DNA from 4 places in the Paenibacillus sp. FSL H3-0302 genome. Region 1 is predicted to be linked to each of the others. Evidence: riboswitches for the same ligand, from Rfam matches in the RefSeq annotation. Region 1 holds a riboswitch; each other region holds the start of a gene.
The links. Region 1 has a riboswitch for cyclic di-AMP ahead of MHH50_RS16550 (APC family permease). Riboswitches for the same ligand answer to the same signal wherever they lie in the genome.

Region 1 (7,996 bases):
CAAAAAGAGATTAATAATTATATAATTTTAAATGTATATGATAAAAACTACATTAGTCCCTAGAGGACAGAAAGGAATTCTCCTTGAGTAAACCTAAAAAAAGTCCAAATGTTCCCCAGTTGAGCAAACAAGAGAAACGACGGGTAGAACAGGAGCAACAGAAGCAGAAAACGAGAATTTTAGTTATTAGTTCAATAGCTGTAGTAGTTATCATTTTTGTTGGATTGTTTATGTTAGCTTCGAAAGATGCAGCAAAGAATGTCTCTACAGGAGAACCGGTAGAATTCAATTACAGTGAGCTACCTAGGATTGGTAATGAGGATGCACCTGTTAAGCTTGTTGAATTTGGTGATTTCAAATGTCCAGCTTGTTCCCAATTTGCTGGCTCCATGAAACCGAAAATTGTTCAAGATTTTGTCAACGAGGGAAAAGCAGCTCTTTACTTTGTAAATATGGCTTTTGTTGGTCCTGACTCTGAGACAGCTTCACTAGCTGCATTGTCTGTATACCATCAGAATAAGGATGAATTCTGGAAGTTCTATGATGCTGTGTATGCGCAGCAAGGGGATGAGAGCGTGGAATGGGCCACTGAGGATTTCTTGGTAAGCCTTGCTGAAAAAGAGAAATTAGCGATCGATTATGATCTGTTGCGTAAAGACATCCAAGAGAAAACTTATGCAGATGAGCTGAAGAAAGACATTCAGTTGGCAACTGACGCAGGCGTGACAACTACGCCTTCGCTCTACATTAATGGAGTGAAAACGGCTGAACCTTTCGATATTGAAGCGATTACATCTGAAATTAACACCGCCGCAAAAGCAGTGGAGGCAAAGTGACAAAATTCCTATCTTTTTGCAAGCGTAACTGCCTCTATCTGGCCTGGTTCGTCTCTTTGGTTGCTGTAGCTGGTAGCTTGTATTTAAGTGAAGTCTTGAAGTATGAACCTTGTAAGCTTTGCTGGTTTCAGCGGATTTTTATGTATCCGCAGTTATTTTTATTGGGAATTGCCACTTTCCGTGGAGATAAGCGCATCATTCCTTATGTGCTTCCATTAAGTTTGATTGGTGGCAGTATCTCAATCTATCATTATGCGGAACAGAAGATTCCAGCGTTAAGTAAAGTTCTACCTTGTACAGTTGGTGTTCCTTGTAATAAAGATTACTTGAACTACTTCGGATTTATAACGATTCCTTTGTTAGCTTTAATAGCGTTTGCTCTAATAAGTCTCCTTCTTTGGTATGGACGTAGGGAAGAAGAAGTGATTGAAGTAGATGCTGAGGAGAGCTTAGGATTTTAGTTTTTACTTTGGAAGGTACAAAAAAGCTGAAAAGGTATTAAAATCACGGGCTAGAGGGATAATTGAAGATAATGAAAGAGAGCATCCAATAAGACGCTATATTTGAGCTTATTGGATGTTTTTTCATTCTTTTTTCATTTTTTTCAACGCTTTACTGTAGGCACTTTGTAGACTAATATTAGACCTTGTGAGAAGTTGAATATGCGCTGAATTTTCTTAGGAAAAACGGGGGAACCAAACTTGGCATTCATGCCAATGGGGTGAATCGGAACCGGGTCGAACAGACCTCTACCGTAGGGCTATAACCACAGCCCGAATCCGCCAGCTAACCTCGTAAGCAAGGTGGGAAAATGACCATGCATAAGCATGCGGATCATTTCCGTATGCTTATTTTTGTGTCTGCATTTATGAAATCCACCGATGAAAACAGCGCACGGAAATTCCGTTTCAGCTCCCAAAGAAAGGAACTGTATCCACCATGGTAAGCAAGGTAAAACGACTATTGATCGGACGTCCGATGAAGTCGAATGAACTCGATCATGAAAAGTTATCCAAGGTTAAAGCACTGGCTGTTCTGTCTTCTGATGCGCTCTCGTCTGTAGCCTACGGAACGGAACAAATTCTGATTGTACTAGTGGCTGCCGGGTTTACTGCCATCTGGTATTCCCTGCCAATTGCATTAGCCGTATTGGGCCTGCTGGCCATCCTGATTTTATCCTATCGGCAGACGATTTTTGCTTATCCGCAAGGAGGCGGAGCTTATATCGTAGCCAAGAGTAATCTTGGTATTCCGACAGGGCTGCTCGCTGGGGGTTCATTATTGGTGGATTACATTCTTACCGTAGCGGTTAGTGCCTCGGCAGGGACGGATGCGATCACATCGGCTTTTCCAAGTCTTCATAATCATACTGTTCTCATCGCTGTATCTGTTATCGTTTTATTAACAATCATTAATCTTCGCGGAGTGACTGAATCGGCTTCATTTATCGCAATTCCAGTGTATTTGTTTGTGGTTTCGATTGTTGTTCTGATTATCTCCGGTATCGTTAAATATGCAATGGGTGGCGCGCATGCGAATGTTCCTGAAATAGGCAGCGCCGTATCTAATGTAAGTTTGTTTCTACTATTAAAAGCGTTTAGCTCTGGTTGTTCAGCCCTAACGGGGGTTGAGGCCGTATCTAATGCGATCCCAAACTTTAAAGCACCCGCTGAGAAGAATGCAGCCAAGACGCTAATGATCATGGGACTTATCCTTGGCTTTATGTTTACCGGAATCACTGTGCTGGCGTATTGGTATGGGATTGTGCCAGATGAAAAGGCTACGGTTGTCTCTCAGATCGCTGAATCGACCTTTGGCCGTGGCGGATTGTACTTTTTCATTCAAGGGATTACAGCAGTGATTTTGTTCTTGGCAGCTAATACAGCATATTCAGCGTTTCCGCTGCTTGCCTTTATGTTTGCAAAAGATAAATATCTGCCACATGCATTTATGGTCCGTGGTGACCGCCTTGGCTTCTCAAACGGCATTATTTTTCTAGGAGTTATGTCTATCATACTTGTGACTGCATTCCATGGGAATACGGAAGGTTTGATTCCACTATATGCGGTAGGCGTGTTCATTCCTTTTACCTTATCCCAACTGGGGATGATGGTGCATTGGATCAAAACAAGACCCGCTGGATGGGTGAAAAGATTTGTAGTAAATACCATCGGTATGCTGACTACATTGACGATTACGCTTATATTTATCATTACTAAATTCTCGAGCGTATGGATGGCATTCATTTTCTTACCTGCTGTAATGTTCGTGTTCCACCGTATTCATAAGCACTATTTGAACACTGCGGATCAACTGCGTATATGTCCGGCTACGGATAAACCTGTAATTAAAGGAAGTACTGTAGTTGTTCCTGTAGCAGGGGTTACACGTGCTGTATTACATTCCATCAGCTATGCGAAGTCTCTAACAGATAATGTTGTTGCTGTGTATGTAGGCTTTGATGAAGAAGACATTCATAAGATGGAGCAACGGTGGGAGGAATGGAATCCAGGTGTACGCCTGATTGTACTTCGTTCCAGATATCGTAGTATCATTCGTCCGTTAGTGAAGTTTATCGATACGGTAGAGTGGAAGACCGCTGCGACGGATCACATCACGATTCTGATTCCACAGTTTATTACCAAACATTGGTGGCAAGCCGTGCTTCATAATCAGACCAGCTTTTTAATCCGCTCGTATCTAATGAATCAAAAGGACGTTGTAGTAGCGACTGTCCCGTATCATTTAAATAAATAAGTAGAAGATTAAAGATGAGGTTATATCCGGAACGTTCGGAATATAACCTCTTTTGTATTTTATATGAAGGAAATTGTTGCAAATCCACAGAATTTGAAATTTATATGTTGACACAGAGAATGAGAATCAATATCATTTAAAAGTGAAGCAGAGGTAAAGGTCACCTTTGAATATCAAAGCAGTTACATATAGGAGGGTTTTTAATGTTTTGGCTTAACAGAAAAAGATCAGGAAGCATGAAAGTGACGATGAGCGGACTAATAGTGATGACGCTAATACTTTCCGCTTGTGGTAATAATAATGCTGAAAGCTCATCAAATGCAGGAACAGCGCCTACAACAGCGCCTACAGCAGAATCTACAGAGGCACCTGCTGCACCTAAGACGTTAACAGATGCAATGGGTCATAAAGTAACGATTCCGGCTAATCCACAGCGCGTTCTGGGTTCATATTTGGAAGACTCTTTGGTAACTCTGGGTGTAACTCCAGTAGCTCAATGGTCAGTTACAAATGGCGTTCAGGATTATCTGGCCACTGAATTGAAGGATGTTCCTACAATTAGTTACGACCTTCCGTTAGAGGCTGTAACCAGCTTTGCTCCGGATCTTATTATCATCCCATCGGAGTCTTCTGTTCAGAACGGGATTTACGATCAGTTGAATAAGATTGCACCCACTTATGTAATTGGGGATGAACTAAATCAAGATTGGCGCAAATCGTTGCTCAAGATGGGTGAGATTTTGAACAAAACCCCTGAAGCAGAAAAAGCCATCAAAGATTATGATGTTAAAGCAGCGGCTGCGAAAGAACAGCTTACAGGAGCTATTGGACAAGAGTCCGCGGCGATTCTATGGTTGGTGCAAAAAAACTTCTATATTGTAGACGAAACCCGCAGCAGTGGAGCTGTATTATATACAGACCTTGGCGTAACGCTGCCTAACTTAGTAACAGAGATCCCAGTAGGAACAAGAGCAACTTGGAATCCGATCTCACTAGAGAAGCTTTCTGAGCTGACCGCAGATCATATTTTCCTTGTAAATAGTGATAAGACTGAGGGTTCGGAGATTCTAGATAGTGCAATCTGGAAGGGCATCCCAGCTGTAAAAGCTGGAAATGTGCATGAAATGAGCTCAACAAGCAGTTGGCTTTACAGTGGGGCGAACGCTGGCAGCAAAATCATTGACGATGTGCTAAAAAGTCTTGTGAAATAAAAGTCGTAATTCACCATGAATGAGACTGATCATTTCGGTGGGGAAGGGCGTGCAGATCAAGTATCTCGGGATACAAAGATCTGCACCATTTTTTTATAAACCAATCCCATAGTACGGAAAAATCGTTCCTGCAATTGTACAACATAAATATTTTTGCGATAATGAGAATGATTGTTGTTATCATATAAACCATTGTAACTATTGAATAAGGAGACGACTCATGGTTTCACCCTCAGATTTCGCAAATCGTATTAAAAATGAACCCAAAAAAGCTCTACATACCCGACCGGCAGCTGCCATTGGTATTCTTATTTTTGGACTTGCTGCCATTGCCTTCGGATTGGCACTTTCGGTCTCAGTGGGTGCGGCAGATATCAAGTTAGCTACGGTATGGGAAGCTATATTTCATTTCAATCCAGATTTACAAAAACATCAGGTGATTAGAGAACTGCGATTTCCACGTGCTATTGCTGGCGCCTTAGTCGGTGCTTGCTTCGCAGTAGCAGGGGCTATCATGCAGGGGATGACAAGAAACCCGCTTGCGGATTCAGGGCTGTTAGGTTTGAATGCAGGAGCAGGGGTAGCGCTGGCCATAGTATTTGCTTTTGCACCCTCACTCTCATTCACTTCACTAATGTTGTATTGCTTTATCGGTGCCGCTGTGGCCTCTTTTATCGTATTCGGAATCGGTTCGCTTTCTTTTAATGGCCTGACCCCCTTGCGATTGACATTAGCAGGTTCGGCAGTTAGTGCTTTATTGGTTGCTATTAGTCAGGGAGTAGCTATTCTTTTCAACTTATCTCAGGACATAGCCTTCTGGTTAGCTGGTGGGATGGGTGGAGCTAGCTGGACTCAGATCAAGATTATATTCCCTTGGGTGGCCGTAGCCTTAATTGCAGCGATGATGTTATCACGATCCGTCACATTGCTCAGCTTAGGAAGAGAAGTTGCGGTTGGTCTGGGGCAGCGGACAAGGTTAGTTCAATTGGCATGTATGATTGTTGTGGTTATCTTAGCTGGAAGTGCGGTTTCAACGGTTGGCCCGATTGCTTTTATAGGACTAATTATTCCACATGTTACACGTTATTTCGTTGGAGTGGACTACCGCTGGATTATCCCTTGCTCGGCAGTTCTAGGGAGCTTATTGATTATCTTTGCAGATATTGCCGCAAGAATGATAAATGCACCTTATGAGACACCGCTAGGAGCTTTAATTGCCATCATCGGCGTACCGTTCTTTATTTATTTAGCGAGTAAGCGGAAGGGGGAGCTGTAATGCCCAAATTAACCCTTACTCCAGATGAAAAAGAACGCCGCACACGCGCCTTAACGGTGTTAGTGCTCCTTGCTATACTGATCGTCGTTGTGTTTATAGTCAGTATGAATACAGGGTTTATGCGTCTATCCCCACTAGAGGTATTACATACACTCATGGGTGATGGAACACATCAGCAAAAGCTTATTTTATTTGATTTCAGATTACCCCGCATCGTAATTTCATTGTTAGTTGGAGCGGGCTTTGCAGTATCGGGCTGTATTCTACAAAGTCTCGCACGTAATGCACTCGCAGAACCGGCTACGCTGGGCATAAGTGCTGGTGCAGGTTTTGCGGTAATCATTTTTATCTCGTTTTTTCCGGCTACAACAGCAGCTCCGGTATTTGTCTTGCCTCTCCTAGCGCTTGGTGGGGCTGGCCTGACCGCAGCTTTAATCTATATTCTTGCCTACCGGAAGGCAGATGGTCTGTCTCCTACAAGGCTGATCCTTATCGGGATTGCGGTCGCTGCAGGAATCAATGCTTGCCAGCTTGTAATGGCACTTAGGCTTGATCCTAATAATTATCAATTTGTAGCTACTTGGATCGCCGGGAAAATATGGGGTGGGGATTGGAGATTCGTCCTTGCTTTGCTGCCTTGGATCGCGATTCTGTTACCGTTCGCCTTCTATAAAGCCCGGGTTCTAAATGTATTGAATCTAGGGGACCATACTTCATTAGGTCTAGGAATGCGTGTGGAGAAGGAACGTATTCTCCTTCTGGTAACAGCCGTAGCGCTTGCCGGCTCCTGCGTCGCGGTAAGCGGAGGTATTGGCTTCGTCGGCCTGATAGCACCACATCTGGCTCGCAGGCTGGTGGGACCCCGTCATCAGGTGTTATTACCTGCTAGTGCTTTGACAGGGGCGCTTCTTATGATTACCGCTGATACCATTGGTAGATGGGTATTGCAACCTGCCGAAGTTCCTACTGGCATTGTGGTTGCGATTATTGGCGCACCTTACTTTTTATATTTACTCGCCAAGTCGAAAGCGTAAATTAGTTCATACTTAGGAGCATAGCTCCATAAAACTTTTAAGGGAGTTGTAGATCATGTCAGAACGTTTGAATACAGAAGAATTAAGTATTGGGTATGCTGAGGCTACTATAGTTAAGGGATTGAACTTGTCTATCCCTACGGGGAAAATCACCGCACTAGTGGGCGCTAACGGCTCCGGTAAATCTACAATCCTCAAAACGATGGCCCGGATTATGAAGCCGAAGAGTGGCACCGTAATGCTGGACGGCAAATCGATCCATAACTTTTCAACTAAAGAGGTTGCTCGTCAGCTAGCGATTCTACCGCAGAACCCAACGGCTCCTGACGGTCTGACGGTATCTGAGCTGGTCAGCTACGGTCGTTTCCCTCATCAAAAAGGATTTGGCACGATGACTGCAGAGGATCGCAACATCATCTCCAACGCCATCTCTGTTACGGGCATGGAATCTTTTCATGATCGCCCTATTGACCGTCTCTCTGGTGGACAACGTCAACGCGCTTGGATCGCTATGGCGTTGGCTCAAGAAACAGATATTTTATTCCTTGACGAGCCTACAACGTTCCTAGATATGGCGCATCAGCTCGAAGTTCTTCAACTTTTGCAAAAGCTGAATGAGGAAGAAGGCCGTACCATTATCATGGTCGTGCATGATTTGAATCATGCTACTCGTTATGCGCAGCATATGGTAGCGATTAAGTCCGGTACTGTGGTTAGCGAAGGCTCACCTACTGAGGTTATGACACCAGATGTATTGCGGGAAGTGTTTGGAATTGAAGCGGATATCGTTCCGGATCCACGTACGGGTGTGCCACTGTGTCTTCCTTACGAGCTTGCTGCCTATAAAGCTGTGTAATTATCATCTAAAAACATACAACGAAC
Region 2 (7,996 bases), 1.2 Mb from region 1:
ACTGGGTGATTGACATCGGCCCTGAAGGTGGCGTTGTGGGCGGTAAGCTTGTAGCTGAAGGTACACCGGAGCAGGTTGCTGAAGTACGGGAATCCTACACAGGGATGTTCCTGAAATGGATTCTGGCTGAAGGGCTGTAACTTAATAAAAGAGGTGCCCAAAAGCCATGAAAATGGCTGGGGCACCTCTCTTTTTTTGAACTTAAACCAAACCTCTGCTCTCAACTCTAAACTTCGTCTGAACGTCTGAACCAATCCCATTCGCGCGTACTTAGCACTTTGGGATTAACTGATGAATTATACTTACGTAGAACTGTAGGATTAACAGATGATCATGAGTCAATGGTGTTTGATCCGCAGATGATTAGGATACGGTAGCAACAGACAGCGAAAGACTATGCTTCGGCGGTATCGGACTCAGCAGACCAGCGAATGATTATTCTTCGGCGTGTCGGACTCAGGAGTCCAGCGAATGATCATTCTTCGGCGTATCGGACTCAGCAGACTTTATAAGCAGGAAAATCCGCCAATTGGAGTATTATCGGACCGCATAGCTCCTAATGGCGGAAAAATCACCGTATAAGAGCCTGATTCTAAGAAATAGCTGCGCTGGAGTCCGATGAGTTGCTGAAAAGGCGATAAATTAGTAAATAGCGTCATTGGAGTCCGAAAGCCTCAGCAGGAGATCATGGTAGCAGTAGCAGTAGCAGTAGACCCAGCGAAAGACTATGCTTCAGCGGTATCGGACCCAGCGGACCTTAAATGCAGGAAAATCCGCCATTTGGAGTATTATCGGACCGCATAGCTCCTATTGGCGAAAAAAACGCATTATAAGAGCCAGTTTCTAAGGAATAGCTGCACTGGAGTCCGATGAGTTGCAGAAAAGGCGATAAATTAGTAAATAACGTCATTGGAGTCCGAAAGCCTCAGCAGGAGATCATGGTATTAGAGCAGTAGTAGCAGCAGTAGCAGTAGCAGTAGCAGTAGCAGTAACAGTAGCAGTAGCAGTAGTAGCGGTAGCAGTAGACCCAGCGAATGATCATTCTTCGGCGTATCGGACTCAGCAGACCTTATAAGCAAGAAAATCCGCCATTTGGAGTATTATCGGACCGCATAGCTCCTAATGGCGGAAAAATCACCGTATAAGAGCCCCTTTCTAAGGAATAGCTGCGCTGGAGTCCGATGAGTTGCAGAAAAGGCGATAAATTAGTAAATAGCGTCATTGGAGTCCGAAAGCCTCAGCAGGAGATCATGGTAGCAGTAGCAGTAGACCCAGCGAATGACCATACTTCGGCGGTATCGGACTCAGCAGATCAGCGAATGATCATACTTGGCGGTATCGGACTCAGGAGTCCAGCGAATGATCATACTTCAGCGGTATCGGACTCAGCAGACCTTATATGCAAGAAAATCCGCCATTTGGAGTATTATCGGACCGCATAGCTCCTATTGGCCAAAAAAACGCCTTATAAGAGCCAGTTTCTAAGGAATAGCTGCACTGGGGTCCGATGGATTGCTGAAAAGGCGACAAATTAGTAAATAGCGTCATTGGAGTCCGAAAGCCTCAGCAGGAGATCATGCATATAGCGCAGCTTAATAATCTAGCAGACGTCCATTATCATGCCATTGCCCGTACATTTTATTTTCTTTAGTGTTTGCAATGAATTTGTCTAATTTACTCTTAAATAAATCTGGCTGATGTTTATTGCTTTGGATCGTGTCGATCCGAACTCTTTTATAAAGGGCTGGAAAGGCTGTGAAATTCTCATATACTTGACTGTCCTCTTTTAGCCTTTGCTCTATAATCTTATCTACTATAAAAGAATCAGGGTTCATATCAGGAAGTACCCGTTTTCCTTCAGCACTCATTAACCCCAGCTTTTCAAGGCGGCGGACACGCTCTTTATTCAATTCAGTCCAAGAGCTTCTTTTGCTTCGGGGAGAGAGTCTTTGCGCCAGCTCCGTTTCCGAAATTTTCTTTTTCACTCCATCGATCCATCCAAAACACAAACATTCCTCAACTACGTCCAAATATAGCAACGTTTCTGGGTTTGGCGTCATACTAACGAGTACCCAACAAGATTGTTCAGTCTTACAATTCTCCTGCAGCCAAACTCTTAAATCTTCTCTCGTTTTTACTGTAATTAGATTTTTAATCTCCATAATTAAAATACAATTTCCTTTCTAGGTATGGAGTGGAGCGTCTTGCCCATCCGAGATTAAATAGCTTCCGTAGGAACCTGATACCAAAAAAGAGCATAGTCATTCATGGTGGAAGCATGGCCTAACTGCCGTAACATAGTAGATACATTGCCTCTATGATAAGTCCCGTGATTGGCGACTTGCAACACAATTTCTGATAGGTGTGTTTGGCGGATTCCGGCGAATGGATTGTCAAGCAGAATGGTTTGCTCCAAATCGGATTGGTTGTGTAACCATGCTTTGTATTGTTCTGATAGCTGGGCAAAGATATTTACGTATTCATCCACAGAATCTAGAATGCTCAAATTTAGCGGGATACTTTGTTGAAAAGCCTCTGGCATGGCAGTGCCTGTTAATACAAGATACCACATCGTATCAACCGCATAGATATGGCTAAGGGCATGAGCGATGGTGGGAAATGAGCTGTTCACTTCTTGACTTAGCACAGAAGGCGGGAGTTCCTTGATTCTCCCCAGGATAGTTTGGTTTGCCCATGTGTGGTATTTAAACATTTCTACTGGATAATTTGTCATTCGTACATTCTCCTTTTGAATGGTCATGGATTTGTTTTTTGTTACTGTAGTTAATATAAAAGAAGAAGTATGACATCAGACTGTCATACTTCTTCATAAAGTTTGAGTGTGTTTTGAAGCTGCTCTTTTAAAATACCTCGCAATGCAGGGGGTTCGAGGACTTCGGCGCCGCTGCCGAAACTCAGCAGAATGGACCAAAGCCAACGTGCTTCCAATGGCTTATACACAGGAATTCGCATCGTCATGCTTTTATCGAAATGAAATTCCTTGTCGACTTGATGAAACTGATCCAAAGCTTCTGCTAAAGCCTCAGGGCCTACCCGGATCACTATTTCCTCCACCTGATCTGCCCTGTTTGAACAGCCGGCCTCTTTGGGTACCTCATGTTGCGAATGAAAGGTATCCTGCGTCAGGAACAAATTCAGCATCCGGGAAAGTCGGAACTCCCGATAGTCCTGCCGTGTCCGGCAATAACCATAGATGTACCAGTTGCTATATTTAAAATGAAGCTTTACTGGTTCCATTTCACGGGTTGTATGTTCATTTTTTACACTGATGTAATCAAAACGGACAACATTTCGTTCCGCTATAGCCGCACGTAAAAGAGGAAGTGCGTCAGGATCCGTACGCCGGGTTTCAAGATCCACCGCGAGACTAGAGGTCTGTGGCTCCGTTCCAATCGTTTGCAGCCGTTCAATGGTTCCTTGCGTATGTTCATCTTCAAACACGGAAGAAAGACTGTTCAGTACAGTAATCAGAGAAGTGATATCATACGAACGGAGCAGGCTTTTATCCATTTTATATCCGTCCATGATGCCATATCCACCTTTAGTACCCTGATACGATACGACCGGGATGCCAGCGGCACAAATCACATCGATATCTCTATAGATTGTTCGCTGGGAAACCTGAAACTCTTCAGCCAGCTTGGAGGCAGATAAAACTTCGTGGTTCAATAGCTTGTAGATCATAGAAATCAATCGTTCCAATTTCATGTGTGCATTCCCACCCATTAGTCCATTTCGTGTTACAGCGTGATTATATCATAGATTTTTTCGGGCTAATTTTGGGAGGGAGGAGTTTTGTTGTTGGTGATGAAGAAATATCCTATGACAGAGTCGATTAAATCTATTTACAGATTAAATCCGCAGGCTCGCCTGATAAATCATTAACAGAAATAATAGCATCGTTTTTTTTCACAGGTGGGGTCCAATATTGCTCATTCCCAGGCAGGTCATCGAACCATTCGGCGTCCTTTGGACAATCTAGAATCATAAATTTTCCGTATTCCTGATCTCTGGATTGATGGTATTTGAGATAGGCTTTTCCGTTATCAATGGCGAGAATTTCTATTTTTCCTGAGGTGTGGCTCATGGATAAGCGTACTCTTTTGCCAAGTCCTGAGGTTCTGGCTTTGGCTTCTTCTACAATTTGATAGACTTGCTCGAGCGGTAATACGAAATCCCGGTTTCCGGCTACGGGCCGGTTCACAAAGAAGTAGTAGGGTGTAACGCCAGCCCATGAAAGCCGGTCCAGTAGTTCCCCTAAAATAACGGGATCATCGTTGATGCCTTTGAGGATGGGGGTCTGATTTACGACAATTGCCCCTGCGTTGTGGAGAGCTTTAAATGCTTTTTTGGCTTCAGGTGTGATTTCACGAGGATGATTGATGTGCGCCATAACATAGATTCGTTTGTCTTCGGTAGAGTAAGTACGAATCAGCTCCAGCAGTTCTTCGTCTTCAGAGATCCGCATCGGATTAAATACGGGAATTTTGGAACCCAGTCTAATGATCTTAACATGCTCAATGCTTCTTAGATTTTCAATAATGGATCTTAGCTTCGGTGTGGAGAGAATTAAACTGTCCCCGCCCGTAAGAAGTACGTTGTTAATCTCCGGATTATTTGCGATATACTCCAAGCCTGGAGAGACATCAGCCATCGCCTCTTTCACGTCATTTCGGAACAGACGCTTACGGAAACAGTAGCGGCAATAAGCCCCGCAGACCTCGGATACAATCAGTAGTGCAGTTGTTCTATACTTGTGCTGACAACCAGGTACCACATAATTCGTGTCCTCATCGGAGGCGTCCCAGCGCCCATACTCCAGCAGTTCACCTTCGTTAGGAATAACCAGCTTACGGATGGGATCATTTGGATCATCCCAGTTAATCAAAGACAGATAGTAGTCATTTACACGAAAAACAAATTTGTCCGTAATTTCTTTCAGATTCTCTTTTTCCAGCTCAGACAACATAGCTATTTTGTTAATATCCGTGAAGTACTTTACCTTTTGCACGTACATCTCTCCTTTGTCTCGTAGTGTGAGAAATGAGGGAGCCTTAGTGTCAAAGGCCAATCTACTGCCAGCAGGGTCCAAAAAAGCACAAAAAGAGACCCTTAGCAAGGGTCTCTGGTTATGTAAATAACATGAAAAGCAGACCCATCCACTGCTGACGAGGTTAGCTGACGGACTCGGGTAAGATGGTACCCTACATTCTAATGCTCAATGATTCGCCCCAATTAACTGGTTCCCCCGCTTTTCAACTGTAAAAGTTGGAAATTAAGCGTAGATAAAGTATACCCTATCAAGTTTTGAAAAGTCAAAAGAGAATCCTAGATTCACTTTCAATTGCTAGCGCTACTTCCGCCGAGTAGTTTAGGCAACAGCGTTAGCAGCTTCTCCCGGGTTAACGCATCACTAGAGTTCCATTTGCTTCCGTCGAGCAGATAAACATGTCCCTGACGTACTGCCGGGAGATTGTTCCAAAGTGAACTGTCTAGTAATCGTTCCATCGCAGCTCGCGAGTCTTTGCGTTCCGGAATGAACATGAAGATATGATCTCCGGCGTAGGCAGGCAGTCGTGTTGGATCAACTTCGGCGAACCCTAACTCTTCGTCCAATATGGCCTGGATCTCTTCAGTCGGTTGTAATCCACATGGGGCATAAAGCGCAGTGGAGAATCCGGACATTCCCATAGCATACAGATGATCTCCATGATCATAGACCAAAGCAGAGGCGGTTTCTCCAACTTGGAGGGTTGTCGTGTAAAGCTGCTGCCACATGGCAGCGTTTTTGATTGTGAATGACTCCAGCCATGCTTCGGCTTCGCGCTGTTTACCTAGCCAACTGCCTAGTGTCCGCATTCGTTTGTCGAGAGATGCAAATGAATCAAAGGTGAGTGTCGGAGCGATACCAGAAACTGCTCTGTAGGCTCTTTCATCACTATTTGCCAAAATGATCAAATCTGGGTTTAGGGAAGCGGTCAACTGCGGGTCCAGTGGAAACCCGACGTTGGCGAGCTTCTTAAGCCGATGTTTATAGACGCTGTTCCGGGCGAACGCTTCATCTCCACCGATAGGCTTTACGCCTAACGCGAGAAGGTCGCCAAGTGTTTCGCCATGATAGACAATACGTTTCGCTCGCTCTGGAATCTCCACCTCATGACCCGTCCAATCCTTGACGGTAAGCTTACGACCTTTCTGATGTGCATATTGTCCGGGTGTAACTCCGGTTTTTTGCCGAAAGCGGCGGCTGAAATAGTATTCGTCCGAGAAGCCGACCAGTCTGGCGATTTCCCGCAGTGGTTCAGTCGATTCCTGCAGGAATCGTTTGGAATGATTAATGCGCAGATCCGTCAGGTATTCAAGCGGCTTTTTACCCGTAAGCTGCTGAAAGATCGGTGTATATTGCCAGATTGATATTCCCGCCAGTTCAGCTAACTGCTTCACGGTGATACTCTCTGTATAATGCTCCTGAATGAATGTTATGGTCTTTTCTACGGATTCCGTAGGACTTGGCAGGTGTTTGGAAGGGTAATTATGCTCAAAAAGTAGCAGCAGCAATTCTTGGAATTTTAATTGTCGCTTGAATTGTTGTACATCATCGGTGTTATTCCTGTTCATGAGCAGGTCTTCGACTAGTCGGATTACCTTGGTGAACGGGTGCACAATTAACTCCCGTCTGCCGGAAAGCAGCTCTCCAGAATATCGTTTAGGATGCTCGGTTGTATAAATTGCTGTAAAGGTGATGAGGTAATAATACAACGTCAGCTCCTGGTTGTCCGTACTATAGGAGATTCCAGGAGATAGTAGATAACATTTATCCGTACTTAGTATCACGCTTTGATCATCGAGGTTCAATTGTCCGTTCCCTCCAGTAAATATGAGAAGGGTATAGTCCTGGGTTGTACGCGTTATAGAGCTTGAATCGGCAGCTTGAATCATCAGTTCGGCCTCGTTTAGCTGAAATAGCAGAGAGTGGAGTGGGGGGCAGGACGATGATGTATGCAGCATGGGTTCAGCCTCCGTTCATTTGGTGAGAATGATTATCAATGAATTCATTGTATATAAAAAAAAGAAGCATATCAACAGCTGTTGACATGCTTCTTGCAGTTTTTTATCAGCCTTGAGTTAAACTCTTCATCACAGAAGGTTATTTCATATTCAATAGCTGTGGAATTTCCCCAAGCAGCCATTCTCTTGTTGTCGCATCACTTGAAGTCTTCATGATGTCTTGTGTATAGACATATCCGTTCTTGACGGCAGGAAGGCTCTTCCAGATAGGGCTCTTTAATAGATTCTCTGTGGATTGTTTTGCTTCTTCTGCCACTGGAGTCAAGAGGAATATCCGGTCTCCGGCATATTCTTTCAGGACTTCCATGGATACTTCCTGGAACCCTTTACCTTCATCAAGGATTTTCTGAATAGCTGGAGTTGCCTTGAAGCCATTCTCCCCATAGAGTACCTGGGAAAGTCCGGTTGCTGCCATTATAAACAGTCTGTCTCCTGGATAATAAGTGAAGACCGCAGCCGTTTCGCCCTCTTTCATGCCTGCGGATTTCAATTGCTTCCACATGTTCTCTTCAGCGGTTTTATACTGCGCAAGCCATGCTTCTGCTTCAGTCGTTTTCCCAACAATTCCACCAATGTCCAGCATACGTTCCTGGAGTGGGGCAAAGGTATCAAATATTATAGTGGGTGCAATTTTGGAGAGCTGTTCGAAATCAGCTTCATCTGTGCCCGCATAGATGATCAGGTCAGGCTGAAGCTCCAATGTTTTTTCCAGATTGATAGGGAAGCCTACATCCTCCACACCTTGTAATTGATCTTCAAAAACCTGGCCTTCACCCATAGAAAGAGGATAACCTACCGCCTGCACACCAAGTGCGAGCAAATCGCCATAAGTTTCTCCAGAATAGATAATTCGCTGCGGATTCACCGGAATCTCTACAGTATGCCCTATGTAATCTGTATAGGAACG
Region 3 (7,996 bases), 3.3 Mb from region 1:
ATATTTTCACATGTATCCAAATGCATTTGCCTCATCAGATACCACCTTTATGAAGGAATCCGGGGGGACGCTCAGAGGCGACAGCATGCCTGAGAACGGCTTCGGAAATATGACGCTGACCGATCTGCGCACGACAGAGGGAACTTCGCTAATGCAAAGAGTGCAATATGTTCAACCTGATGACGGCAATATCAACGATAAGACGCTTCTAAAGGTACATCTTCCTCAGCCTGTTAATGGTGGGGAAAGTGTAACACTTAAGCTTCAGTATGAAGTCCAGCTGCCCAAAATCTTTGCTCGCATGGGTGCTTCAGGTAACTTCGTTATGGCTGGGCAATGGTTCCCTAAGCTTAGTGTATACGAGCCTAAGGGCACACGCGGAGTTAAAGAAGAAGGCTGGGACCTGCATCAGTATCACGGGACCTCTGAGTTTTACAGTGATTTTGGCATCTTTAATGTAACGATTGCCGTTCCTTCCAACTATACGGTGGCTGCGACCGGATTTCCTGTAAAAAATGCCAAGCTCAAACAAGATCAAAAAATATATCAGTTCTACGCCGATGATGTCCACGACTTCGCTTGGGCTGCATCCCCTGATTTTACAGTAGCAGAGGAAGCTTTCTCTACGCCGGAAGTGCCTGGAGTACGAATTAAGGTGTATCTCGACCCACTGCACAAAGACTTACAAGAGCGTTACCTTCAAGCTGCCAAGGCTGCCCTGACCTACTTCAGCAAATGGTATGGCCCTTATCCCTACTCTACGCTGTCTATTATCGTCCCACCTAAGGAGGGAAACGGCGCGGGAGGAATGGAATATCCTACCCTTATTACAGCCTTTGGGGCCGCGGATTCTTCTCCAGATACCTCACTTGAAAGAACCGTCATTCATGAGATCGGCCATCAATACTTCTACGGTATGGTAGCCAGCAATGAATTCGAGGAGGCCTGGCTGGATGAAAGCTTTACTTCCTATGCCGAAGACAGACTTATGGAACAAGAATACGGTATCAAGTCTAATTTGCCTTTACAGGCCAGCCTGGTAACTATACCTGAGCCGTTAAATCTGGAAACGTGGAAATATGCAGGGGCGGATTCCTATAGCCGAAATGTTTATATCCGCGGCAAGCTTGTACTTAAAGATATCGAACGCCAGGTAGGTACCAAAGCAATGAACAACATCATGTCCTCCTACGCTCGTAAGTTCCGTTTCCAGCATCCCGCTACGTCAGATTTTCAGAAAGTCGTTGAGAAGGTAACCAAAAAATCATGGCAGGCCTATTTCGATGATTACATTTATGGTGATGGTGCGCCTGACTTCTCAGTAGATACGATTACTTTTAAAAAAAATAACAACGGCGATGCTCAAAGCTACGAATCATTAGTGAAGATTTCAAATAAAGGGAGCCATTACGTTGATGTTCCCGTGAAATTCACATTCGCCGACAGCTCTTCGGTGCAGCGGGTCTGGAACGGTGAAGGAGCAGAGACTACGTTTCAATTGTTAAGCGATAAGCCTCTTCTCTCTGCTGAGATTGACCCTGAGCATTCCATCTTATTGGAGAGCAAACATTTAAACAACTTTAGGCTGGCGGAAATAGAGCCCAAGACGCTCTCTCGCTGGACGTTAAGTGTAACTAAACTACTTGAAACCGTGCTCGGAACTCTTGTCTGGTGAGGTGAATGATTGTGAGAACATCGATAACCCGCGGCTGGCAAAGCATGAAGGAGCAATTTTATATTTTAATTCTGCTCTTCATCTACCGACTGCTCTGGGGCTACTTTATGTATGGTTTCATCCGATCTGCTATTATTCCAATTCTACTGCGCTATCCAGATAAAGACGCCGGCGGCAGCGGTATGGGCAGACTGTTGTATTATATCGAGGGACAGTTCAGCTTGAATACTGACCCTACGATACGCACTTGGTTATGGATGCTTCTAGGACTTGTTGTCTTGCGACTTCTGCTTTCTCCTTTCATAAGGGCAGGATTGCTGCATGAGCTGCACCAGGAGCGAAAGGGCGAGCGCGGGCTGTTCTTTTTCCCCGGCATGAAGATCTATGGACTACCTGTCTTAGTCTTTAGCCTAATCGAATGGGTGCTGACCCTGCTGCCGCTTTACTGGCTTGCTCCAAAAATGTACGGGCTGTTCTTATCCTCTTTGTTTAACTACACTTTGTTACTTCATTTAGTACCATACGTATTGGCATGGCTTATATATATTTTTATCGTGCGCCTGTTTCTTCTATATATGCAGTTTGGTTACACCGGCGGTACAGGAATGTTCTCCTCACTGTTCATCTGCTTGCGGTCACTGATTCCTGCTATAGGTGTTTCCATTGTACTTGGTGCGGGAGGCTTGCTCTTACTGCTAGTGTGCGGACTGACGGGTCTGTTCTGTCCCGGCCTGCCGGCACTTATAATACGGCAAATCTCACCACTACCTTCTACGCTCTTAAAAATGTGGGGAATCTCTGCACAATATCATCTATGGTGTAGCAAAGCATTTCCACAATAAATTAACCTTATTTGACATAATAAAAAGGTCCCAATTCCTGTATTCAGGAGCTGGGACTTTTTCTCATTACGGATAACTTAAGAGTATTTGCAAAATCATAAAAGCTCTGTTACAATAAGTCCTGTGCTATTAGTAACAATTTTGTAATCAATTGAAACGATTCCTACATAACTAAATGTATTTATCGTAAGTGTAACTGTCGAAACGTCATTCTCTTGGTGCTTAACACGCCTAATTCCTTTGCACCGGGAAGTGGGGGAACCATATTTTGGGTGAATTGATCTCGCTTTACAGGGATCATAGGGAATCTTCTACCGAACCCTTAAGCTAACCTCGCAGGCCTTGGAAGGAGTACATCTTTTGAAAAGACATAATTTAAGAAAAAAATGCGTCGCTGCGGCGCTAGGACTTGTAATGGCATTATCTATTGGTGGAGGAAGCGCCTTTGCCGACTCTAAGATGGACACTGTAATCTCAAAGACTATTGGAGTTGCCTATAAAACCGGAGGTACAAGCACTGCCGGATTTGATTGCTCTGGATTTACAAAATATGTATTCAAGAATGTGGGTCTTACTTTACCTCGTACATCAAAAGCTCAATATAGCGTTGGAACTGCTGTATCCAAAAGCAATCTGCGTTCTGGTGATCTAGTGTTCTTTAACACACTTGGCAATGGAGTATCCCATGTCGGCATTTATGTTGGAAACGGAAAATTCGCACAATCGTCCTCTTCGCGTGGAGTGACCATCACTTCACTCAGTCAGGCCTACTGGGCCAATCGTTATGTTGGCGCTAAAAGAGTAATGAGTACTTCAGCTTATCAAGCTGTAGCCTTCGATTGAAACCTTCCTCACAACTATAACCTCATAATTACAACTATATGAACCTGAATCTGATTATTCCCGTAATCAAATTCGGGTTTTTCTTTTTTCCATAATATATTTTTACACTAATAGAGCCCAATTGAAACACGTTTATTTGATAAAAATTGCAATTATATTAAAAATTAGGTCATTATTAACGCTTACATATGCCTTTCTACCGTAAAAATGCCAATTTTTCTGCATTAATATGTTAAAAACGATTGCCAAGCGGCTTTCTGTTTGTTACAATTAGCGCAGTGAGATTTTAGTAACATTTTTGTAATCATTAAGTTGTTATTTACAAAGGTTTTGTCATGTATTGATTACAAGCTAATCCTAATCAACAGTATGAGCCGAGTTTCCTAACTATTAGGAAAACGGGGGAACCAACTTTGGGTGAATTGACCTCCATTATATAGAGGGGTCATAGGGGACCTTCAACCGAACCCTTAAGCTAACCTCGTAGGCATTTGGAAGGGGTATACACTTTTGAAGAAGAAGTTAGCAGCAGCAGTACTAAGCTTTTCCATCATCCTCACCATCGGAGCAGGAAGCGCTTTCGCAGATTCCAAAATGGATAAAGTGATTGACAAGGCCATCGGTACTAAATACGTATCCGGCGGTATATCCACTAACGGATTTGATTGCTCCGGATTTACAATGTATGTGTTTGATAAGATTGGCATTAACCTTCCACACCAATCAGGTTCCCAATATCAAATGGGCACAGCAATCTCCCGTGATGATATAAGAGCCGGAGATCTTGTATTCTTCAATACAAGTGGCAAAGGTGTCTCCCATGTCGGCATTTATGTCGGTGAAGGTAAGTTCGCACACGCTTCTACCTCACGCGGTGTTACGATTAGCTCTCTGAGTGATAGCTACTACGTGAAACGCTACGTTGGTGCTAAGCGCATTATGAGCACAGACGCTTACCAATCGGTTGCTGCTGAATCGGAAGACAATGATGATGTTCAATAAGTAACGTACATAGGCTCTTTTCCAAGGTAACTCTTGGAGGAGAGCTTGTTTTTTTGTCTTATTACTTATTTACCCCTCTCATAATTTGTAAAACATTCCTCTCATATAAAGTTTCTGAGTCGAACCTCCCCCATTTTGTATATAATTAGTAATATAGCAATGTCCTCGTGAAAGGAGATCGTTGACTTTATGATAAATCCCTCGGTAACTTTTCATGTTGTTCCTATGGAGGCAATTCACGGAGAAGCTATTTGTAAGTGGAGCTATACGCCCCCATATAATATTTATGGCTGGATGCCGTGGGAGCAGATGCAGGCTCTTGGCATCGAGTTTGGCGATCCGCAGCTCCGGGAGGAACAATATATCTCCATATTAAATGAACAAGAGGTTTTGTGCGGATTCGCACAGTTGTTCCCGATGGAAGGAGTCGTCCGTTTAGGAGTTGGGATGCGCCCCGATCTATGCGGCCATGGTTTAGGCAAACTATTCGTAGATGCCATCGTCCAGACAGCCTTGAGTCGTTATCCTGATCGAGAGATAGATCTAGAAGTCCTGACCTGGAACCAACGCGCCATTCGAACTTATCAAAAATGTGGATTTACGATTACAGATACGTATGAACGCCGCACACCTACAGGAGACAAACCTTTTTATTGCATGGTCTATGATAAATGATATTAAATACCAGATATTTCATAAGAATGATTGTATTCTCGTTCATTTTTTTGTCACAAACCCTATGATAACGCTTCACCATAAGCTATAATGTAGGGAGCAGCTTACATAGAAGGGACGAATTGGGATGCAGAAATGGATCATGAGCGGTTTGTTTTTTGCCGCCTGTGCCTTTGCGGTAGTACTCATGTTTACACTTCCGGGTAAAGAAGAGGTAGCGGAAGAAAATAAGCCCACGATGCCGGTAGTTCAACTGGACGCAGCAAAGGCAGAAGCAACCGTGAAAGCCAGCTGTATCACCTGTCACGGCGATCAGCTTCAAGGTGGAGTTGGACCAAGTCTTCAGAATGAAGGCGGCCAGCATGACGCTGAGGAAATCTACAGCATCGTCACCAAAGGACGTGGTCAAATGCCTTCCTTTAAGGAGAAGCTAGCCCCTGAAGAGATCGCCAACGTCGCACTCTGGCTCTCAGAGAAAAAGTAACCCATCAAGCAACTAAAAACGCCCGTGTATGAGATAGGTGACTATCTATGCACGGGCGTTTATTTTATGATTTTGGCTAAACTAATGATTTTTTTCAAAGGCTTCATTAAATTCATGCGCCGCTCGAAGATCTAGAGCCGTAATCCCATCTTCTTCATTAGATTCAAGTCGCAGGGTAACTGTTTTATAATCAATCGTAATATGTGGATGATGATCGAAGGCTTCTGAAATCGTGGCTACTTCATCAACGAACGCAATGCCCTTCATATATTGGCTGAACATATATTTTCGCACCATAACATTATTATCCAGCTTCCACCCCTCCAGCTTGGTGATCTCCTCACGCAGTTCCTCTTCCGTAAATAACAATTCGTTTCCTCCCTTACAAAAAATTGCAGTAAAGTGCGCAGTTCCCTTTACATGACTTAGGCGTTAAACAAAACATCCCTTAGCTTCTGAGGTCCAAGGGATGTGCCAGGATAAAGGCGATATTTTCGATTTAATGTATTCACAAATCCCAGCGATTATAACTCGGCTTTATCAATTTTAACACGGGCTACTAACTACGGGCAAATTACGTCCAGACGTCTCCTCTGCCTAAATCAAAACCACTGAAGCCAAATCCTCTTCGCCAACTAAAATATTAATGCGATGCGTGTCCTTATCGTAAATAATTACGCCGCTCCCCACTTCAATCATAGGTTCATTACCCAGCGCGAAGAAAAGATCCTCAGCCAATGCTTCCCATACCTCCAGCTTTGATTCTTGGGGTAGTTCCTGCCACTCGTCCGGATCCATCTCAAAAAATAAATATCCATCGGAAATTCGTCCGACGGCTTCGGTCAAATCTGTTAGAATTTCACCGTAATCTCTACCATGCTTTACACCCACGTATATCACTCCGTTTTCTTCACAGATGAATAATTACTTACCTTATCCATTATAGCCGAAAAAATGACTTCACAAAAAACCGAATGATGTCGATAAATAAGAATATACGTTAATTCGGTTTCGCACAGAGTGCCCTGCCGCTGTTTCAAGGATGATATACGCGGCATTGTCGGAACACATCTTAAATCTCACGGACGAGGTGCAAAATGGAAATTTCAACAATAATTGGTTTAATTTTTGGTTTGGTTGCTGTAATCTGGGGCATGATCCTCAAGCACGCTCCACTTCATGCTTTGGCCACACCCGCTGCTTACGTTATTATCTTGGTGGGTACGGCAGCGTCTATTTTCATGGCCTTTCCTTTCAACGAGGTCAAAAAGATTCCAAGTCTGTTCAAAATGATTTTTATCAAAAAGAAATTAATCAGTAAACCCGAATTAATCACTATGTTCATGGAATGGGCTTCTATCACACGGCGTGAAGGTCTGTTGGCTCTAGAATCAAAGGTCGATGAAATAGAAGATAACTTCCTCAGGAATGGCATGCGGATGATCATTGATGGAAATGATCAGGATTTTGTCCGCGATGTCCTCATGGAGGATATCCACGCCACAGAGGATAGACATAAAGCAGGAGCGCTCATTTTCTCACAGGCAGGTATGTATGCTCCTACCCTTGGGGTGCTCGGGGCGGTTATCGGCCTCATCGCCGCTCTGGCTGATATGAGTGATATGAACAAATTGGCTGCGGCAATCGGGGCTGCCTTCATCGCCACTTTGCTTGGTATCTTTACAGGTTACGTATTATGGCATCCTATTGCTAATAAGCTGAAACGTCTCTCCAAACAAGAAATCGAAGTTCGAATGATGATGGTCGAAGGTCTTTTGTCCATACAGTCCGGTGTATCTACTATTGCCATCAATCAGAAGCTTGCTGTATTCCTAACACCTTCGCAACGCGTTAAGTTAAATGAGAAGGACGGTGGATCAGGTGAGCAAAAAGACTAGACACGAAGAGCATGAAGAACATGCCGATGAATCGTGGCTGTTACCTTATTCCGACCTCATGACTCTTCTGGTGGCTCTGTTCATCGTTATGTATTCTATGAGCGCAACGGATGCCAAGAAATTTGAAGAGATGAGTCAAGCCTTCAGTTCCGCACTTAATGGCGGTACAGGCATTCTTGAAGAGCGGGCAGCAATGCCTAGTAAAACTCAAGAAGATCTGGGGAAAAATGATAAGATGGGTAGCTCTACTTCCAAGAAAGCTGAAGAAGCAGAAATGGCAAAGCTACGACAAAAGGAACAAGAGGATTTAGAGAAGCTTAAGAAACAATTCGATCAATATATTAAGAGCAACGGCCTAACTGATCTGCTCAGTACGAAGCTTAATCAATCTCAGCTAATGATTACGATCAGTGATAACGCATTGTTCGCCTCTGGCCAAGCCATTGTTAAGGATGATTCGCGGCAATTAGCTAAATCCATCTCAACGATGCTGCAGCAATTCCCGGATTATGATGTAGTAGTGCAAGGGCACACCGACGATATTCCGATTTCCAATAGCAACTATTCATCCAACTGG
Region 4 (7,996 bases), 3.2 Mb from region 1:
ATATCCCCTTTTCGAGTTGCGTCCTTCTCTGGAATAAAAGCATGCTTGCAGCCCGGCACCTTCGCTGAAACGATTTTACGAATTCGCTCCCCAGCATGGTCCGGGTCCGTAAGAATAATAACCCCTCTACGTTCCATAGCAAGCGCGATCTTAGCAATTACAGTCCGGTTTACAGCAGAGCCGCCTGTCTCAATGGTATCCGCTTCTACAGCACGCTTAATGGCTACGGTATCGCTTTTGCCTTCAACGACGATTAATTCCTTAATCATATTTCTTGACTCCTTCCAAAAAAAGCAAAAAGAAGAGGATTCGCTCCTCTTCTTTTGGTTAAAGAATGTATAAGTGATGAGCGGTTGCTCTGCGATCAACGAAATGATCATCCAGCGTTCCTTAACGGTTATCATCACTATAGCTTATCAAAGGATTTTTTGCAAAAGCTTCAGTTCTAGTTAAGCTCTGGTTTCACAGGTCCAATCACATAAACGGTACGTGATTTACGGCCGAAATTACGAGCATGGCTCAGGGAATCATAATAGACATCCACTTTATTGCCTTTAATGGCACCGCCAGTATCCTCTGCACGGCGGAATCCAAGCCCATCGATATAAACCCACCAGCCAATAGGAATTACATTCGGATCTACTGCAATTGTACGACCTTCCGTTACGCGTGTTCCGGAGGCAGTTTTAGTACCTATCCCTGGCTCTTCTGACGAATAAGCTGTCATGGAGACGTTCTTAATCATCTTCTTGTACTCAAAGTCTACGCCAGCCTTGCTTGTGACGTTCTTAGTCTTAGCGCTAACTTTAGTCGTTTTGGAGGTAGTGCTTGATTTGGAAGTTGTTGTAGCTTTAGCAACTACAGTAGGCTTAGGAAGTGCTTTAGTACCAACGGCAATGATCTTATCTTTTGTTACCGTTTGTACTTCCTTGCCGATCATGCGCATAGAGGCCAGTTCTCCGTCTTGATAGATCTTTTCAATATGCTGAACCATGACGCCTGGTTTGCCTGCCTGTGCCACTCTAACTGTTCCCACAGTAAGGGAGGGATCTGCTGTCTTAATAACACGGAAAGGTAAGTTAGTTGTTCGCTGTACCGTTTGCTTGTTGATACGAACGATCTTAATCTCCATGTCAGCAGAGATGGTGGTGTCTAACGAAGGAAAAATCTTATCATAGCCTTCTAGGTTGATACCCAGTTTGTCAATCGCTTGACCGATAGTGTCTTCGGTCGTATATAACGTTTTTGTTGCTCCGTCCGCAGTAAGGCTAAATTTCTGCGCACGATTGATAACGACACGGTCACCGTCTTTTATTTCATCACTCAGACCTAAAGATAATTCATCATGCGGCTGCAGCGAAATTTGCTCTTTCTCCAACACATCACCAAGAAGTGCTTCTCGCGTTTCAAGTGTCTGTGTTTGCCCGTCTATTACTAAAACTAATTGTTTATTACTTTGACCGTGTACGTACAGCAGAATTAACAGCGCGATTGCGATTGAAATCACACCTGCAAGTAAAAGTACGCGAGTATTTACTTGCTCCCACCGTAATGCGAAAGACCTGCTGGATGACTGCGAATCATGGGATACCTCTGGTTGGAATAAGCCCATTCTCTCCATCCTCCTTACATAGCCTCGTCGTCAATTTGTATATCATGAGGACTGAATTTCTTTGACGAAACTATTTGAGATTGTCACAGGATACGCACGTATTAACTTAGCGTCTCCTGCTCATGGATCGCCTGCTCGGCACAGCTACTCCCACACCTGTTATATAACAGTATGCGGGCAACATTCAGTTTATTCAAAAATAAAGAAGCCTAAAAAGAGTTCTCTTGAGGACTCTTTCGTGGCTTCTCCGATGTCAGAATACGCGGGAATGTTTGTGCACGAGGTTGCCTCTCTTACTTGCGCTTACGGGGTTAGCTGTCGGGTTCGGACGAAAGAGAGACGCCCTATTTCAGGTCACCCGCTCACGGCGGTTGCCCTTAAATTCACCCCAAAGACCACGTGAAGAAATCAAATATTGTTCTGCGGCAATTCCTAGTCGTATTCAAGATACAGGCATGCGGCAGTTCAATATTGGTTCCCCCGTTCTCCATACGGAGACTCAGCGAGACGATCCATGAATCAATGGCTGTCACAATAACAACAGCTCACATCACTGAAAAGATGATATCCTGTTTTGATGCATGTTGTAAAGGACGATTCAACCACGTTTACGCAAATATATGGTTAAAATATTGTAATAATCAGCCGTTTTTATATTAAAAAAGTTTAATATATCGGCCATTCTCTATTTTTCACCCGTTTTACTCCTGTTTTCAGACAATCCCAAATCGTTCCAGTGCGTTCGCATACGTAATTTTAGCCAATTCTTCCCATGTTAACCCTTTAATTTCAGCCGCAGCCTCTGCTACTAACTTCACATGAGCACTCTCATTTCGCTTGCCTCGGAAGGGGTGTGGAGTCAAATATGGAGCGTCTGTTTCGATCAATAATCGGTCCAATGGCGTCTGTGCAAGCACCTCTTTAGGCACTCTGGCATTTTTGAACGTGATCGGTCCTCCAAATGACAAATGAAATCCTAGGTCTAGACACATTTTTGCGGTTTCCCAGCTGCCTGAGAAAGAATGCATTACGCCACCAATTTCATTTGCTTTTTCCTCCCGTAAAATCCGTACGACATCTTCATGGGCATCACGGTCATGTATACAGATTGGCATTTTTAGTTCACGGGCTAGTCCAATTTGTTTGCGGAAGACCTCCTGCTGCACATCCTTGGGAGAGGTATCCCAATAATAATCCAACCCAATCTCTCCGATGGCCACCACTTTCTCATGGCTGCAAAGAGAGGCGATCCAATCGAGGTCCCCCTCTTTCATATCAATCGCATCCTGTGGATGCCAGCCCACCGCTGCATAAATATAATCATAAGATTCAGCCAGCTTCATCGTTGAAGGGATCGTTTCCCGATTAAATCCAATATTGATCATCTTGCTAACTCCGGCCTCTACTGCACGAGCTATAACTTCCTCGCGATCCTCGTCGAATTGAGGCGCATCTAAATGTGTATGTGTGTCGAACAGATACATTTTAAAGCTCACTCCTTGTTGTTTTTATCAATAGTTCCATAAATATTTGTATTATTTTGCAAAAATCTCTGCTACAGAAGAGGGCAACCGTGTAAGGGCTTTTTTCAGCTTATCCTGTGGGAAATATAGGTGATATCTGCCACGATGAATCCCGCTTATTGAGCGCACAATATCCGATACCTCTGAAATTTCCCGCAATTGCTCATTGCGATCAAGCAGTAAAATTTGATTATTGTCGAAGGCTGCTCCTGGACGGAACACATCATAAGGCAAATCTGTCGGATAATCAATCTCTAAGTCATATTCTGGGTTAAGTCCCGCTCCCGCAAAACTGCTGCGGATTTCCGTAATCATATCTGTATCCAAATTCTCGATCTCTACATATTTATACAGTTTACGATGAATAAAACGGGTACACAAGTCGCTTAATAACTCATCTTCTTCAAGTGTCCATTGCATAAAAGCAGTCTGTACCAGTGCCTCATCAAGCATTAAATATTGCTTCACTGTTACTTCTCCTCGAAAGAGATCTTCCAGCGGAGCGATCATAAAGCGAAATTTGTACTCCTCTTGGAACAATTCTTTAGCTCTACGGAAGATTTGACGCAAAATAATTTCAGAGCTGCGCGTCACCGGATGAAAATATACCTGCCAGTACATTTGATAACGCGACATTAAATAATCTTCAATGGCATGCATACCTGATTCTTTTACTACAATCCGCCCATTATAAGGACGAAGCATTCTCAAAATCCGATCAATATCGATGGTTCCATAGTTTACACCTGTATAGTACGCATCACGCAGCAAATAATCCATACGATCAGCATCCAGCGGACTGGAAACCAAATTGACAACAATTTCATGCTCATATGTCTTAGAGATAACTGAGGCTACTTTACGAGGAAAATCTTCCTCCACATCACGCAATATTTCGGTGATCTCCGTGTCCTCCAAAATAATTCGGCAGGTCCAATCCTCATGGTTCATTTCAAAAGCTTCTTCTATAGAATGTGAAAATGGACCATGCCCTAAATCATGCAGCAAAGCCGCACACAAAGTAAGCAAACTTTCTTCAGGAATCCAATCCTTATACCCGCTGCGCTCAAATTGCGAAATGATTCTCCGTGTAATTTCATATACTCCTAAAGAATGAGAAAAACGACTATGCTCTGCACCATGAAAAGTGAGATATGAGGTACCTAACTGGCGAATCCGGCGTAAACGCTGAAATTCTTTTGTATTAATTAGTCGCCAAATAATCGTATCCTGTACGTGAATATAATTATGAACGGGATCCTTGAAAACTTTTTCTTCCGTGAGCGGCTGCTTCATGAGATCAACTCCTTCTAATAATTTAATATGATTTTAACTAATATCAGTATATAATAAGTAATTATGTCGTACTTTGTCGAAAAGTATCATTTTTGGTCTTGGTAAATCGACAAAATGCTTTCAGGGTAATTCTTAATTTTTATAGGGACATTCAAAGTTCTTATGGAAATTTTCTTATTCAGCCTATGAAAAAAGGTTGACTGATTTGGGAATCGTTGGTATTATAAGTATCATAAAACAGTGAACAATGTCGAATAATGACGTTTTTGGAACATTGAGAGGAGTAACGATTGTTATGATGAAATCAACAGGAATTGTAAGAAAAGTAGACGAACTTGGACGGGTTGTTATTCCTATTGAATTACGCCGTACACTTGGCATTGGCGAAAAGGACGCACTGGAAATTTACGTTGATGGCGAACGGATTATGCTTAAAAAGTATGAGCCTGCCTGCATTTTCTGTGGCAACGCTGAGAACGTAACTTACTTTAAAGGAAAAATAGTTTGTCATGAATGCATATCTTCCATCCCTACCCCTGTGACAAACTAAATTAAATAGTATATAATAGAACTAATCAAATTGTTAATTCTAACCTTTTCATATCTCCTTGACCTCCCGTGACCGCGGGAGGTATTTTTTATGTCTGGGTTTGCCCTCCTGGTTATCCCCTCCCTAAGGGCAATGTGCTTCAAGACGGAACTAGTAATACTTAGTTGTATTTCTTACAGTTATTTTAAATGCTTTTTACCATTAAACGAATTAATTGTATTTTGTACACTTATATTTCCTATATCTCCGTGAAATCAATCCTTTCCACCTTTATAACTGTATGAAGTACAACTAAACGAACAAATACATAAAAAAATTCAAAAATAACTGTACAAAATACATTTAACCCGCAGATAAATCATTCAAGCTCGGGCAGGCCGTTTCCGACAATCCTTAGTTATTCTAAGAATTCGTCTACAACACTTACTCTTCTGCTCTATCAAGCAACGCATTATAAATATCCCGTTTGGCTACACCCCGGTCTGATGCCGCTTTTTTCATAGCCTCTTTCCGTGGTACATCCTGTGCTTCGTAATGAGCTACATGATCTTCAATGCTTAACTGACGCCACCACGCCGATTCTGCGATTTCTGCATCTTCCTTGCTCTCCCCTTCTACGACAATAACATATTCGCCTAGCGGAGGATGTTCAGCCAGCCATAGTGTACATTCCTCAATCGAACCGCGTAGAAACTCCTCATATCTTTTCGTTAATTCACGTGCCAACACAATCTGGCGATTACCGAATGCTTCTTGAAGATGAGCAAGTGTCTTAACTACGCGATGGGGAGATTCGTAGAACAACAAAGTGCCTTGAGCCGAACGAAGTGGACTTAATGCTGCTCGGATGTCCTTACGCTCTCGGGGAAGAAAGCCGATAAAGGTGAACGTATTCGTAGATAGACCAGAAGCGATCAAAGCTGACAACGCTGCGTTAGCTCCAGGGATAGGAATCACCGGAATTCCATGACTTATTGCAAGGGCTACAAGATCCGCTCCAGGGTCAGAAATCGCTGGTAAACCGGCATCGCTGACGAGTGCCAAATTTTTTCCTTCTATTATATAGCGTACAAGCTCAGGTCCACTGGCGGCCTTATTATGCTCATGATAACTAAACAACATCGAAGGTGAAATCTCAAAGTGGCTGAGTAATTTTCGGGTCTGTCTCGTATCTTCCGCGGCAATAATATCACATTCCTGCAATGTACGGACTGCACGATAGGTCATATCCTCCAGATTACCGATAGGTGTAGCCACCAGAAAAAGCGACCCTGTTGTCTCCTGAGTACTGGTATTAGTCTTGTTTTGAAAACTGCTTTGGCATGATATCGTCATGATTTACCCTCTTTAGCACCATAGTAGATGTCCATAATCTCTGGACAGTATTGATTGTCCTCATTATATACGATGAGCGGTGGTTGTAAACGAACCTCAGGCTTTCCATCACGTGCAGCTTCGATTAATACCATATTTGCCTCCAGATGGGCACGTGGATGTACAAACCGAATAATCTTTGGCTCGAGTCTATATTGTCTCATAAGACTGATAATATCAACCAACCGTTGTGGTTTATGAACCATACTTACCTTTCCGCCCGTCCGAACCAATCGCACACAAGCCTGAATGACCTCCTCCAGTGTACAGCCTATCTCATGGCGAGCCATAGCTTGATGGTTGTTCAGCTTCAGATCACTGCCATTAAGCGGCATATAAGGAGGGTTCACCGTTATTGCATCATACACCCCATGTCCTGCGGTAGTATATAACTCGCGCAAATCACCTTCATGAATTACAACCTGATCCTGAAGGCCATTTAGAGCCACGCTACGACGAGCCATATCAGCTAAACGAGGTTGTATTTCAATGCCTTCTATAGAAGCTTTTGTCCGGGTAGTCATTAAAATCGGTATTACACCATTTCCCGTACAAAGATCTAGAACTCTTCCACGTGGCGGAACACTGGCGAAACGAGCAAGCAATACAGCATCCATAGAAAAACTAAATACTTCATCACTTTGAATAATGCGCAGGTCATGTGTTAGTAAATCATCCACCCGCTCCGTCGGTAACAAGGGGACAGATATATCATTAAAAGAATTCGTCATGTAATAATCTCCTAAAGGTTTTGATGAGAAAAACTTGTTTCAAAGGCATATGCCTATTGGCTAAAATTCAAAAAAAACCGTAGGATTAATCTCCTACGGCTGGATATCCTCATTTATTAAGAAAAGAAAGACAGAACAGACAGTCACCTTCCGTGCGTAAATGTCCAAAATAAACATTACAGATGTGAAAGCCTTCGTGGTAAAGTCGAGCCAAGTTGTCATAACCTTCCCCGACAACCTCTTCTGTTCCCTCTCCGGTAGCTAAAAGAGCTTCCGCCTCCGCAGAATCTACGGTAGGATCCAAAGGTGCATCCCGCTTTAAAATTTTGCGAAGCTGTTCATTCTCCAGAGTTAACCTCTGGTTAGCTTCCATCAGTTCTTTTACCGTCTGTTTCCATTCTCCAAGATTGGCGCGCATCGTTTCCATCTGCGCTTCCATATCCTGCATGTGTGCAAATATATTTTTCTTCTCCAAGTTTCCACCCCGAAAGTAACCTTATATGGTTTACTTGACGACAACATCATCCATTGGAAGTTCCTTAACTTTGCCCACTTCAAACAACTGTACATGAACCGTACGGTTTCCGGCATTGATTCCTACTACTTTGCCATCCCCCAATGAGGTCACGACAATCTTGCCGACCGCTGGCATTTCTTCCTTTACACTCTCATAATTGTCATGCTCAAATTTCAAACAACACATCAGACGTCCACAAAGTCCGGAAATCTTCGTCGGATTAAGTGAAAGGTTCTGATCCTTGGCCATTTTTATGGATACGGGTTCAAAATCCCCTAACCAAGAGGAGCAGCAAAGCACTCGTCCACAAGGTCCAAGTCCACCTAGCATCTTAGCTTCATCACGTACCCCAATTTGCCGAAGCTCAATGCGGGTCCGAAAAATACTTGCCAG

Region 2: another riboswitch for cyclic di-AMP. It lies ahead of MHH50_RS11120 (KamA family radical SAM protein); the one in region 1 lies ahead of MHH50_RS16550 (APC family permease).
Region 3: another riboswitch for cyclic di-AMP. It lies ahead of MHH50_RS00540 (C40 family peptidase); the one in region 1 lies ahead of MHH50_RS16550 (APC family permease).
Region 4: another riboswitch for cyclic di-AMP. It lies ahead of MHH50_RS00190 (3D domain-containing protein); the one in region 1 lies ahead of MHH50_RS16550 (APC family permease).

What each region holds. Positions count from the first base shown of each region.
Region 1 covers NZ_CP150284.1:3,740,079-3,748,074, reverse strand. The annotation lists gene MHH50_RS16560 (DsbA family protein) at 120-836, shown strand; gene MHH50_RS16555 (disulfide oxidoreductase) at 833-1,297, shown strand; cyclic di-AMP (ydaO/yuaA leader) riboswitch at 1,492-1,651, shown strand; gene MHH50_RS16550 (APC family permease) at 1,776-3,593, shown strand; gene MHH50_RS16545 (iron-hydroxamate ABC transporter substrate-binding protein) at 3,797-4,804, shown strand; gene MHH50_RS16540 (iron ABC transporter permease) at 5,025-6,080, shown strand; gene MHH50_RS16535 (iron ABC transporter permease) at 6,080-7,114, shown strand; gene MHH50_RS16530 (ABC transporter ATP-binding protein) at 7,170-7,970, shown strand.
Region 2 covers NZ_CP150284.1:2,548,353-2,556,348, forward strand. The annotation lists gene uvrA (excinuclease ABC subunit UvrA) at 1-140, shown strand, start outside; gene MHH50_RS11100 (hypothetical protein) at 1,182-1,442, shown strand; gene MHH50_RS11105 (YdeI/OmpD-associated family protein) at 1,593-2,162, opposite strand; gene MHH50_RS11110 (DinB family protein) at 2,219-2,734, opposite strand; gene MHH50_RS11115 (YafY family protein) at 2,818-3,729, opposite strand; gene MHH50_RS11120 (KamA family radical SAM protein) at 3,863-5,032, opposite strand; cyclic di-AMP (ydaO/yuaA leader) riboswitch at 5,172-5,313, opposite strand; gene MHH50_RS11125 (AraC family transcriptional regulator) at 5,362-7,029, opposite strand; gene MHH50_RS11130 (ABC transporter substrate-binding protein) at 7,169-7,996, opposite strand, start outside.
Region 3 covers NZ_CP150284.1:109,756-117,751, reverse strand. The annotation lists gene MHH50_RS00555 (M1 family metallopeptidase) at 1-1,675, shown strand, start outside; gene MHH50_RS00550 (hypothetical protein) at 1,687-2,517, shown strand; cyclic di-AMP (ydaO/yuaA leader) riboswitch at 2,736-2,874, shown strand; gene MHH50_RS00545 (C40 family peptidase) at 2,932-3,360, shown strand; cyclic di-AMP (ydaO/yuaA leader) riboswitch at 3,723-3,865, shown strand; gene MHH50_RS00540 (C40 family peptidase) at 3,910-4,362, shown strand; gene MHH50_RS00535 (GNAT family N-acetyltransferase) at 4,552-5,037, shown strand; gene MHH50_RS00530 (cytochrome c) at 5,165-5,521, shown strand; gene MHH50_RS00525 (4a-hydroxytetrahydrobiopterin dehydratase) at 5,603-5,890, opposite strand; gene MHH50_RS00520 (hypothetical protein) at 6,119-6,412, opposite strand; gene motA (flagellar motor stator protein MotA) at 6,619-7,419, shown strand; gene motB (flagellar motor protein MotB) at 7,403-7,996, shown strand, end outside.
Region 4 covers NZ_CP150284.1:36,229-44,224, reverse strand. The annotation lists gene rnmV (ribonuclease M5) at 1-269, opposite strand, end outside; gene MHH50_RS00190 (3D domain-containing protein) at 446-1,612, opposite strand; cyclic di-AMP (ydaO/yuaA leader) riboswitch at 1,898-2,127, opposite strand; gene MHH50_RS00185 (TatD family hydrolase) at 2,326-3,096, opposite strand; gene MHH50_RS00180 (HD domain-containing protein) at 3,148-4,431, opposite strand; gene MHH50_RS00175 (AbrB/MazE/SpoVT family DNA-binding domain-containing protein) at 4,727-4,981, shown strand; gene rsmI (16S rRNA (cytidine(1402)-2'-O)-methyltransferase) at 5,405-6,316, opposite strand; gene MHH50_RS00165 (tRNA1(Val) (adenine(37)-N6)-methyltransferase) at 6,313-7,086, opposite strand; gene yabA (DNA replication initiation control protein YabA) at 7,196-7,561, opposite strand; gene MHH50_RS00155 (stage 0 sporulation family protein) at 7,592-7,996, opposite strand, start outside.